Regions from separate parts of the Streptomyces sp. NPDC060366 genome, predicted to be linked through region 2. Evidence: riboswitches for the same ligand, from Rfam matches in the RefSeq annotation. Region 2 holds a riboswitch; each other region holds the start of a gene.
The links. A riboswitch is a leader RNA that binds a small molecule or an ion and turns the genes downstream of it on or off. The one in region 2 is predicted to bind cyclic di-AMP.
Positions count from the first base shown of each region.

Region 1: it holds a riboswitch for cyclic di-AMP, as region 2 does, so the genes downstream of both, ACFWHU_RS04305 (M23 family metallopeptidase) here and ACFWHU_RS00940 (LysM peptidoglycan-binding domain-containing M23 family metallopeptidase) in region 2, are expected to answer to the same signal.
Region 3: it holds a riboswitch for cyclic di-AMP, as region 2 does, so the genes downstream of both, ACFWHU_RS20865 (C40 family peptidase) here and ACFWHU_RS00940 (LysM peptidoglycan-binding domain-containing M23 family metallopeptidase) in region 2, are expected to answer to the same signal.

Region 1 covers NZ_JBHXDC010000001.1:1,001,629-1,004,888, reverse strand. The annotation lists gene ACFWHU_RS04310 (M16 family metallopeptidase) at 1-1,169, shown strand, start outside; cyclic di-AMP (ydaO/yuaA leader) riboswitch at 1,388-1,554, shown strand; gene ACFWHU_RS04305 (M23 family metallopeptidase) at 1,567-2,370, shown strand; gene ACFWHU_RS04300 (HPr family phosphocarrier protein) at 2,441-2,722, opposite strand; gene ACFWHU_RS04295 (GNAT family N-acetyltransferase) at 2,874-3,260, shown strand, end outside.
Region 2 covers NZ_JBHXDC010000001.1:234,620-237,879, reverse strand. The annotation lists gene ACFWHU_RS00955 (helix-turn-helix domain-containing protein) at 1-104, shown strand, start outside; gene ACFWHU_RS00950 (DUF6126 family protein) at 183-365, shown strand; gene ACFWHU_RS00945 (tyrosine-protein phosphatase) at 379-1,182, opposite strand; cyclic di-AMP (ydaO/yuaA leader) riboswitch at 1,596-1,753, shown strand; gene ACFWHU_RS00940 (LysM peptidoglycan-binding domain-containing M23 family metallopeptidase) at 1,758-2,687, shown strand; gene ACFWHU_RS00935 (SGNH/GDSL hydrolase family protein) at 2,855-3,260, shown strand, end outside.
Region 3 covers NZ_JBHXDC010000008.1:109,087-112,346, reverse strand. The annotation lists gene ACFWHU_RS20875 (ATP-dependent Clp protease proteolytic subunit) at 1-397, shown strand, start outside; gene ACFWHU_RS20870 (hypothetical protein) at 405-710, shown strand; cyclic di-AMP (ydaO/yuaA leader) riboswitch at 1,067-1,250, shown strand; gene ACFWHU_RS20865 (C40 family peptidase) at 1,254-1,727, shown strand; gene ACFWHU_RS20860 (ATP-binding protein) at 1,793-2,224, opposite strand; gene ACFWHU_RS20855 (8-amino-7-oxononanoate synthase) at 2,475-3,260, opposite strand, start outside.

The sequences.
Region 1 (3,260 bases), 770 kb from region 2:
CCCGCGCGCTGTCCGAGGGCACCGACAAGCACACGGCCGAGGAGTTCGCCGCCGAGCTGGAGCGCTGCGGCGCCACGCTCGACGCGCACGCCGACCATCCCGGCGTCCGGGTCTCCCTGGAGGTCCCGGTCTCCCGGCTGCCCAAGGCGCTCGGTCTGCTCGCCGACGCCCTGCGCGCGCCCCTGTTCTCCGAGAGCGAGGTCGGCCGGCTCGTCACCAACCGGCTCGACGAGATCCCGCACGAGCAGGCCAACCCGGCCCGCCGCGCGGCGAAGCAGCTCTCCAAGGAGCTGTTCCCGGCCACCTCGCGCATGTCGCGCCCGCGCCAGGGCACCGAGGAGACCGTCGGGCGCATCGACGCCAAGGGTGTCCGCGCCTTCTACGACGCGCACGTCCGCCCCGCCACCGCCACCGCGGTGATCGTCGGTGACCTGACCGGCGTCGACGTCGACGCGCTGCTCGCCGAGACCCTCGGCGACTGGACGGGCGACACCTCCGAGCCGCGCCCCGTGCCGCCGGTGACCGCCGACGACACCGGCCGCGTGGTGATCGTGGACCGGCCCGGAGCCGTCCAGACCCAGCTGCTGATCGGCCGGGTCGGCCCCGACCGGCACGACCGCGTCTGGCCGGCCCAGGTGCTCGGCACGTACTGCCTCGGTGGCACGCTCACCTCCCGGCTCGACCGGGTGCTGCGCGAGGAGAAGGGCTACACGTACGGCGTGCGGGCCTTCGCGCAGGTGCTGCGCTCGGACCCGCAGGGCACGGGCGCCTCCATGCTCGCCATCAGCGGCTCCGTGGACACCGAGTCGACCGGCCCCGCGCTGGACGATCTGTGGAAGGTGCTGCGTACGCTCGCGGCCGAAGGGCTGACGGACGCCGAGCGCGAGACGGCCGTGCAGAATCTGGTCGGAGTCGCGCCGCTGAAGTACGAGACGGCCGCCTCCGTCGCCGACACGCTCGCCGACCAGGTCGAGCAGCACCTCCCGGACGACTTCCAGGGGCGGCTCTACGCGCGCCTGGCCGAGACCGGCACGGTCGAGGCGACGGCCGCCGTCGTCAGCGCCTTCCCGGGCGACCGGCTGGTCACGGTGCTCGTCGGGGACGCCTCGGTGATCCGGGAGCCGATCGAGGCCCTGGGTATCGGTGAGGTGAAGGTCGTCACCGGCTGAGGCCGACCGGCGCACGAACCACACGGCTCAATACGCACAAACGGAACCCCGGTGACGAACCAGTCGCCGGGGTTTCCCGCTATGTCCGCATTCATAAGGAGGTTGCCTGAATGCCCTGTGGCGTGCGCTACAAAAGGGCCTGTCTGTTTGGTGATTGAAAGATGACCCCTTTAGCGTCGGTCCGGCTGTCCGCCAGAGCCCGCCGCATCCGCGGCACCGGACAGCCATCGCCGAGTCCCCGTCAGGCGCGAGCCTGGGGAGCCGGGGACCCATTCAAGTCCCTGGGGTGAATCGGGGGCCTTCGCGTGATCCGCGGAGGAGCCCGTAGGAGACCTTCCTGCTCCGAACCCGTCAGCTAACCCGGTAGGCGAGAAGGAAGGAAAGGACCAGCCACTTCATGGCGTTCACCCGTGCCACCGGGAAGCACCGTGCCCCGGGCCGAATGACGCGCCGGAGCGCGAACATCGCCGGAGTCGCCACTCTCACCGCGACCGGTGTCATCGGCACCCTCGCCTCCCCGGCGCTCGCCGCCGAAGCGGGCGCGTCCCTCGCCCAGGAGGCCGCCCCCGCCGCCCCGGTCCGCGCCATCGTCATCGACGACTCGCTCGCCGCGAAGATCGACGCCCAGGCCGACGCGCAGCGCCTGGCCGCCCAGAAGGCCGCGAAAGCGAAGGCGGAGGCGAAGGCCGCCGCCCGCGCCGAGGCCGAGGCGAAGCGCAAGGCGCAGGCCCGCGCCAAGGAGGTCCGCGAGGCCAAGGAGCGCGCGGCGCGCGCCGCCGAGCGCGAGCGCCTGAACGCCTACCGGCTCCCGGTCGCCGGCTCCTCCGTCACCACCGGCTACCGGACCGGAGGCGCGCTCTGGTCCTCCGGCAGCCACAGCGGCGTCGACTTCCGCGCCGCGTCGGGCACTTCGGTCGTGGCCGTCGGCGCGGGCACCGTCGTCGAGGCCGGCTGGGGCGGCGCCTACGGCAACAACGTCGTCATCCGTATGAACGACGGCACGTACACCCAGTACGGACACCTCTCCGCGGTCGGCGTCAGCGTCGGCCAGAGCGTCGCGCCGGGCACGTCGATCGGCCTCTCGGGCTCGACCGGCAACTCCACCGGACCGCACCTGCACTTCGAGGCCCGGACGAGCGAGGAGTACGGCTCCGACATCGACCCGGTCGCGTATCTGCGCGCGCACGGCGTCGGCGTCTGAGCCGGTACCCACCAACGACGAAGGCCCCGGCGTCCTGCCGGGGCCTTCCTCGTGTCGTGCGTGAGCGGGGTCAGACGGTCTCGGGAAGCTCGTCCAGACCCTCGGCGACCAGCTTGGCCAGCCGGTCGAGCGCGACGTCCGCGCCGTCCACGTCGGAGGTCAGGACGATCTCGTCGCCGCCCTGCGCGCCCAGTCCCAGCACGGCGAGCATCGACGCCGCGTTGACCGGATTGCCGTCGGCCTTGGCGATCGTCACCGGCACGCCGGAGGCCGTGGCGGCACGGACGAAGATGGAGGCGGGACGGGCGTGCAGGCCCTCGGCCCAGCCGACTTTGACGCGGCGCTCAGCCATGGTGTTGCCCTTCAAGTCACAGTTGTTGTCTAGACCAGTGTGCCACGAGGCCCCGGAGGGACCGGCGAGGCACCCCTGGGTCCACGAGAGACCCCAGCCTGCCCCGGCCGGGGACCCGCCGCTACCCGTGTGCGCGCCGTAGGCTCATCCCATGACGACGCCGTCACAGCACGCCTACCCCGATCACTGGGAAGCAGACGTGGTCCTGCGCGACGGAGGCACCGCGCGCGTGAGGCCCATCACCACCGACGACGCCGAGCGGTTGGTCAGCTTCTACGAGCAGGTCTCCGACGAGTCGAAGTACTACCGCTTCTTCGCGCCCTATCCCCGGCTCTCCGACAAGGACGTGTACCGCTTCACCCACCACGACTACGTGGACCGGGTGGGACTCGCCGTGACCGTCGGTGGCGAGTTCGTCGCCACCGTCCGCTACGACCGGATCGACGCACAGGGCATGCCCGCCTCCGCGCCCGCCGACGAGGCCGAGGTCGCCTTCCTCGTCCAGGACGCGCACCAGGGGCGCGGGATCGCCTCCGCG
Region 2 (3,260 bases):
TGGCGGCGGCCGGCCCCGACGGCGCCGAGCTGCTGTTCGTACACACCCTGCTGACCAGCCCTACCACCGAGCTGTGCCTGCCGGGCGGGGCCCACCCCCGCTGATCCACCCCGCCGCCCGCCGCTGATCCGCCGTCAGCTTCGAACCAGACCAGAGAGGCCGACACCGTGCCCGACAACCCCGTGGACGCCGCCGCCGCGCGCGAGCCGGAGGCGACCGCCGAGACCCCCGCCAAGCCCGTCATGGACGAGGAGCGCAACTTCCCGCGCGGCCTCGCCATCCGGCTCTTCGCCTACCTCGTGGCCGGCCATGTCCTGGCCGGCTTCCTCTACCTGCTCTTCGAGGCGGGCGCGCAGGGCCGATAGGCCGACCCCGTGCCTATCCCTCGTCGACGAGACGGCTCCGCAGCCGTTCGCGCGTCTCGTCCGTCAGTCCCAGGCCGTCCGTGAGATAGCGGTCGACGCTGCCCCACGTCTCCTCCATCGTCGTGAAGGCCGTTTCGAGGTACTCGGCGCGCGCGTCGAAGAGCGGCGCCAGCAGCTCCATGACCTCCGGTGAAGTGCCACCGGGCGTCGGATCGCTGCGGCGTACCAGATACCTGCGGTGCGGATCGTTCGACTTCAGATAGTCCGTCTCGATCGCGTCCCGCTCCACGCCCACGGCGAGCAGCGACACCGCGATGGAGAGCCCGGCCCTGTCCTTGCCCGCCGCGCAGTGCATCAGGGCGGGCAGGCTCTCCTCGGCCAGGGCGTGCAGCACCCGCCGGTGCTCGGCGGTGCGGTCCAGAATGATCGAACGGTACGAAGCGGACATTCGGGCCACGCCCTTGCCGTCGGCGAGGATCGACCGGAGCTGGTCGAGATCCCCGTCGCGGACCATTTTCCAGAACTCGGTCCCGTCGGCCGGGTCGGTGAGCGGAATGTTCACATTGCGTACGCCGATGAGCTCGACGTCCAGACCGTCCAGCTTCTGGTCGGCCGCGTTGCGGAAGTCGAAGACCGTGTGCAGATCCAGTGACGTCAGGAACGCCGTGTCCTCGGCCGTGGCGTGCGCGAGGTGGCCGCTGCGGAAGAGCCGGCCGTACCGTACGCGCCGTCCGTCGGCGGTCGGCAGACCGCCCACGTCGCGGAAGTTGCGTACACCGGCCAGTTCGGGTTCGGTCGGCGGGACCGGCTGCGGCACCTCGTGCGTCACGTGAGCTCCTCCGCGTCTGCGGCCGGCGCTCGTCGCCGACGCTGTCGCGCTCCGACTTTACGACATCCGTTCCCGCCGAAATCGCTTCGCGAATGCGGCTTCTGTCCGTATTGGGGGATGGCGTCCAACGTGCCCCGGTCGCGGGGGAGATGGGCGTAGATCGTCCTCGGCTGGTGAGCCAGATCATATCCGTGACGGTGTGTGGCGGCGCCGGGAAGGGGAATTGGGGCGGCGCACGGAATTCGAAGATCCGTAATCCACGCAGGGTGACCACTCGTGGAGACCGATATTCGACATGGGATTGCCGGAGGAAAACAACGGCTTGTACGGGTCGGTCCACCCGGCTTACGGTCACCGCAATCCGAGCGGATCGCCGAATCCTGCCGCCGTTCGGAATCCGCATCCACCCAGCACTCATCCACGTGTGGCAGGAGCGGGGGACCCAGGTAGTACGCCGGTCCGGACTTCCGGACGGCTTGGGGTGAAGTCGCGTCACGGCGCGGCCGGGCATCTCCAGCCCGAACCCGACAGCTCACCTCGTAGGCGCCGGAGAGGAATCCGCCATGCCCGGAAAGGGTAAGCACCGCCGTCCGAGGACCAACCCGATCACCCGCGGATTCGTCGCCGCGGGGACGGGTGGCGCCGCCATCGCAATCCCGCTCATCGGTGCCACCGGCGCGCACGCCGCCGAGCAGGCCGCCCCGTCCGTGGCGCCGGAACGCACCGTGTCCGCCGCGCACGCCGCTCCCGCAGCGCAGACGGCCAAGCAGGCCGCCACCGCCAAGACCGTGAAGACGTACTCGGTCAAGGCTGGGGACTACCTCGCCAAGATCGCCGCGACGCAGAAGGTCGGTGGCGGCTGGCACAAGCTGTACAAGGACAACCGTGAGGCCGTCGGCGACGACCCGTCGCTGATCCACCCGGGTCTGAAGCTCACCATCGGCGCGAAGAGCAAGGCGTCCTCCGAGGGCACGGCCGAGGCCACCCCGAAGAAGAAGCCCGCCCCCGCGAAGCCCGCTCCGGCCGAGCCCGCCCCGAAGGCCGACACCACCTCGGCGAACGAGCCCGCGGCGCAGAGCAGCGGCTCCGGCTACACCGCGCCCGTCGACGGCGCGACCACCACCACCGCCTACCGCGCGGCCGGCGGCAGCTGGTCCAGCGGCTACCACACCGGTGTGGACTTCGCGGCCGCTTCGGGCACCACCGTCAAGGCGGTCGGCCCCGGCACCGTCGTCTCGGCCGGCTGGTCCGGGTCGTACGGCAACGAGGTCGTCATCAAGCACGACGACGGCCAGTACTCGCAGTACGCCCACCTGTCCTCGCTCGGCGTCTCGGCGGGCCAGACCGTCGCCGGCGGCGACCAGATCGGTCTCTCCGGTTCCACCGGCAACTCCACCGGTCCGCACCTGCACTTCGAGATCCGCACCGGCCCGAGTTACGGCTCGGACGTCGACCCGCTGGCGTACCTGCGCGAGCACGGCGTTTCCATCTGACCGGTTGGACCTCACAGGAAATGGCCGTTGGCCGGCACCCCGGGTGCCGGCCAACGGCCTTTCCCTTATTCCGGCTTGAACGAATTTTGACCGGTGGTGTTTCTCACCGGCGTCAACCCCTCCTTACGGTCGCGTAGGTCACATACGCGGGTGAAAGATGTTTCGCTGTGGCTGACGATTCGAGAAGAGAAACCAGAACTGTCTTCGGGTCGTACGCCGCCATCGGTGACAGTTTCACCGAGGGCGTCGGCGATCCCGGACCGGGCGGCGTCTATGTCGGCTGGGCGGACCGGCTCGCCGTACTGCTCGCCGACCGGACACCCGACGGGGCGGCCGTCGACGACCCGAACCACGGGTCGTTCCGGTACGCCAACCTCGCCGTACGAGGACGGCTGCTCGACCAGATCGTGGCCGAGCAGATCCCGCGCGCCAAGCAACTCGCCCCGGACCTCGTAACGTTCTGCGCCGGCGGCAACGACATCATCCGTCCGGGCAGCGACCCGGACGACGTCGCCGAACGCTTCGAACGCGCGCTGGCGGACCTGACGAGCGTGGTCGGCACGGTCATGGTCC
Region 3 (3,260 bases), on a different contig from region 2:
GTCCGCCGTGTACGACACGATGCAGGTCGTCGGCTGCGACGTGGCGACCACCTGTCTCGGCCAGGCGGTGTCGACCGCCGCCGTCCTGCTGGCCGCCGGGGCGCCCGGCAAGCGGATGGCACTGCCCGGCGCGCGTGTCGTACTCCAGCAGCCGGGGATCGAGGAGCCCGTACGCGGCCAGCCGTCCGATCTCGCCATCCACGCCGAGGAGTTGCTGCGACTGCGGGCCCTGATGGCGCACATGCTGGTGCGGCACACCGGCCGGAGCGCCGAGCGGATCGACAACGACATCGACCGGGACACGATCTTCGACGCGCCGGGCGCCCTGGAGTACGGCCTGGTGGACCATGTCGCACAGGACCGCAGGGCGTCCCTCGGCCTCAACTCCCCCCGGTGAGCGCCCGATGCTGCCGGAACTGCCGCCGCTGCCCGCGCTGACCCGCGCCGAGGGCGACTTCGTCGACAGTTATCTCCAGGTCGTCGACCTGGTGGGCCGGATCAATCCGTCGCGGGGCGACGACACGTACGGCGCGCTGCGCGCCGCACAGGCCCTGGTGGCCAGGGCCGCCGAACTGCGCGACGCGCTGACGCTGATGCACGCCAGAGGCGAGAGGGAGTTGCACACGCCGACCCTGGACCGCGCCCTGCGGGTGCTCGACGGGGAGCGCAGGGCCGGGCGTGTCACCATGCCGCCCGGCCCTGCGACTTGATACGGGCCCGGCCCCACGGACCCGCGACACGACACGAACCGGCGGCCGACCGCCCCGTATGGACGCGTCCGTACGGGAATTGCCCGCTCGTTCGGCGTATCGACGCGCCCGCCGAGATCGGGACGGCGAGTTGCGACGGGTGATCGGCCGTCCGGCCGTAACACACCGCTGCGTCGCAGGTACAGCGCGTGAGTGGTCATATCAGCCGTTCACCGAATCGCCCACAGGGGCCCAAATAGCCCAAAAGTGACGAGGGTCACATCCAGTCGTTGCGGCTCGGAATTTCGCTGATGCCGCGTCAAGATCCGTTGGACGACAAGCCCCCGCCACCTCGGCGGGGCGGTCCGGGTGGACGCCGAGTCCTGCCGCCGCTCCGGATGACTGGTCGACACGAGTGGATCGGCAGGAGTGGAGGACCCGAGCAGTTCGGGGCGTTCCGACCATGGACCGCTCCTCGGGGTGAAGCCGCGCGAGCGGCCGGACATCTTCGCCTGTCCGAACCCGACAGGTCATCCTTCACAGGCGGCTGACGAAGGGTTGCGCATGTCCGCGCAGACGCATGTCCCGTCGCTGCTCTCCCGGGCCGGTACCGCATCGGTCCTCCTCGCCGCCGTCGGCGGCACGATGCTGGCGCCCGGCGCCGTGTCCGAGGCGCACGCCCAGCACGCCGCCGCCGCCAAGGCTCTCCATGTGGCCGCTTCCAAGAAGGGCGCGCCGTACAAGCACGGGGCGGCTGGTCCGCACCGGTTCGACTGCTCGGGCCTGACGGTGTTCTCGTACAAGAAGGCGGGCAAGTCGCTGCCGCGCACGGCGCAGCAGCAGTACAACAAGTCGCGCCACATCCCGGCCTCCAGCCGCAAACGGGGCGACCTGGTCTTCTTCCACTACGGAAACAGCGTCTACCACGTCGGGATCTACGCCGGAGCCGGCAAGATCTGGCATTCGCCGAAGTCGGGCCAGGTGGTGCGGCTGGAGCGCATCTGGTCGAAGAGCGTCTGGTACGGCCGCGTCCGCTGACGCCCGGCGGGTGGCGGGCCGTGCGCGGTAGCCGGTGCGCTGTTCCGGTGCGCGGGTGCGGCGGGTCAGCCCGGGGCGGGGACCGTCCAGGGCAGGGTGATCCAGACCGTCTTGCCGCCGTCCGCCGTGGGAGTGACGGACAGTCCGCCGCCGTACTCGGCGGTCAGCGCCCGGATGATGACCATGCCACGGCCGTTGTCCTGCTGGACCGCGGCCGGGAGCCGCCGCGGCCACCGCGGATGGCTGTCGGTGACTCCGACGCGCAGCCGTTCGTCGCGCTCCAGCGTGACGTCGACCGTGAAGGTCGGTGACGTCCCGAAGGTGTGCTGCACGGCGTTGGTCGCCAGCTCCGAGATGATCAGGCGAACCGTTTCGGCGGTCTCGGCGTCGTCGGGCAGGCCCCACTCCGAGAGGACGCGCGCGACATATCTGCGTGCCTCCGGTACCGAGGCGGGATCGCTCGGCAGGGTGACGGATGCTTCCTGATGGTCTGCCATGGCGACGCTGTCCCTTTCCCACCGGGACGCAGACCGACCTACGGCAGATGCCCGCGAGTACGTCCCCGGATTGCGCTTCGCGACACACTGCCATCAACGGCACCCGGCGCACGGGCGATCCGCCGGGATACGGCCCCGGTTGTCGCTCTAAGCGGTGAACCCTGCTACGCGCAAACGTATTTGAGCGGGCTCAAGTTTCCGGCCCCGGCGACCGAGGTGGGACACCCGTGGGCGGGCACCTACGCGTGCGTCAGACGGCCCGCCCCACGGCACCGGCGGGCGCGGTCGCGACGATCGTCGCGAGCGCCGCGGCGACCTGCCGGTCCGTCAGATCCGCACGGGCCGTGAGCCTGATCCGGGAGATCCCGTCCGGCACCGACGGCGGCCGGAAGCAGCCCACCACCAGCCCCGCGGCCCGGCAGTCGGCGGCCCAGCGCACGGCCGCGTCCGGGGAGGGCGCCCGGACGGAGACGACGGCCGCGTCCGGGCGTACGGCGGTCAGCCCCGCCCCGGTCAGCCCCTGGTGCAGCGCGTGCGCCACCGCCCGCGCCCGGACCGCCAGCGACGGGTCCTCGCGCAGCAGCCGCAGGCTCGCGAGCGCGGCGCCCACGGCGGCCGGCGCCAGTCCGGTGTCGAAGATGAACGACCGCGCGGTGTTGACGAGTTGGTCGATGACCCGGGCCGGCCCCAGGACCGCGCCGCCCTGGCTGCCCAGCGACTTGGAGAGCGTGACGGTGGCGACGGTCCCCGGGTCGCCCGCCAGACCCGCCGCGTGGACGGCGCCACGGCCGCCGTCGCCCAGCACACCGAGACCGTGGGCGTCGTCCACGAGCAGCGCCGCGCCCCGCGTACGGCACACCTCGGCCAACCGCGCGAGCGGCGCCGCGTCGCCGTCCACCGAGAACACCGAGTCGCTGACGACCAGGGCCCGCGAACCCTCGCGCGCTTCGAGCGTCTTGTCCACGGCCTCCGGGTCCGCGTGCGGTACGACGACGGTCTCGGCGCGCGAGAGACGGCAACCGTCCACGATGGAGGC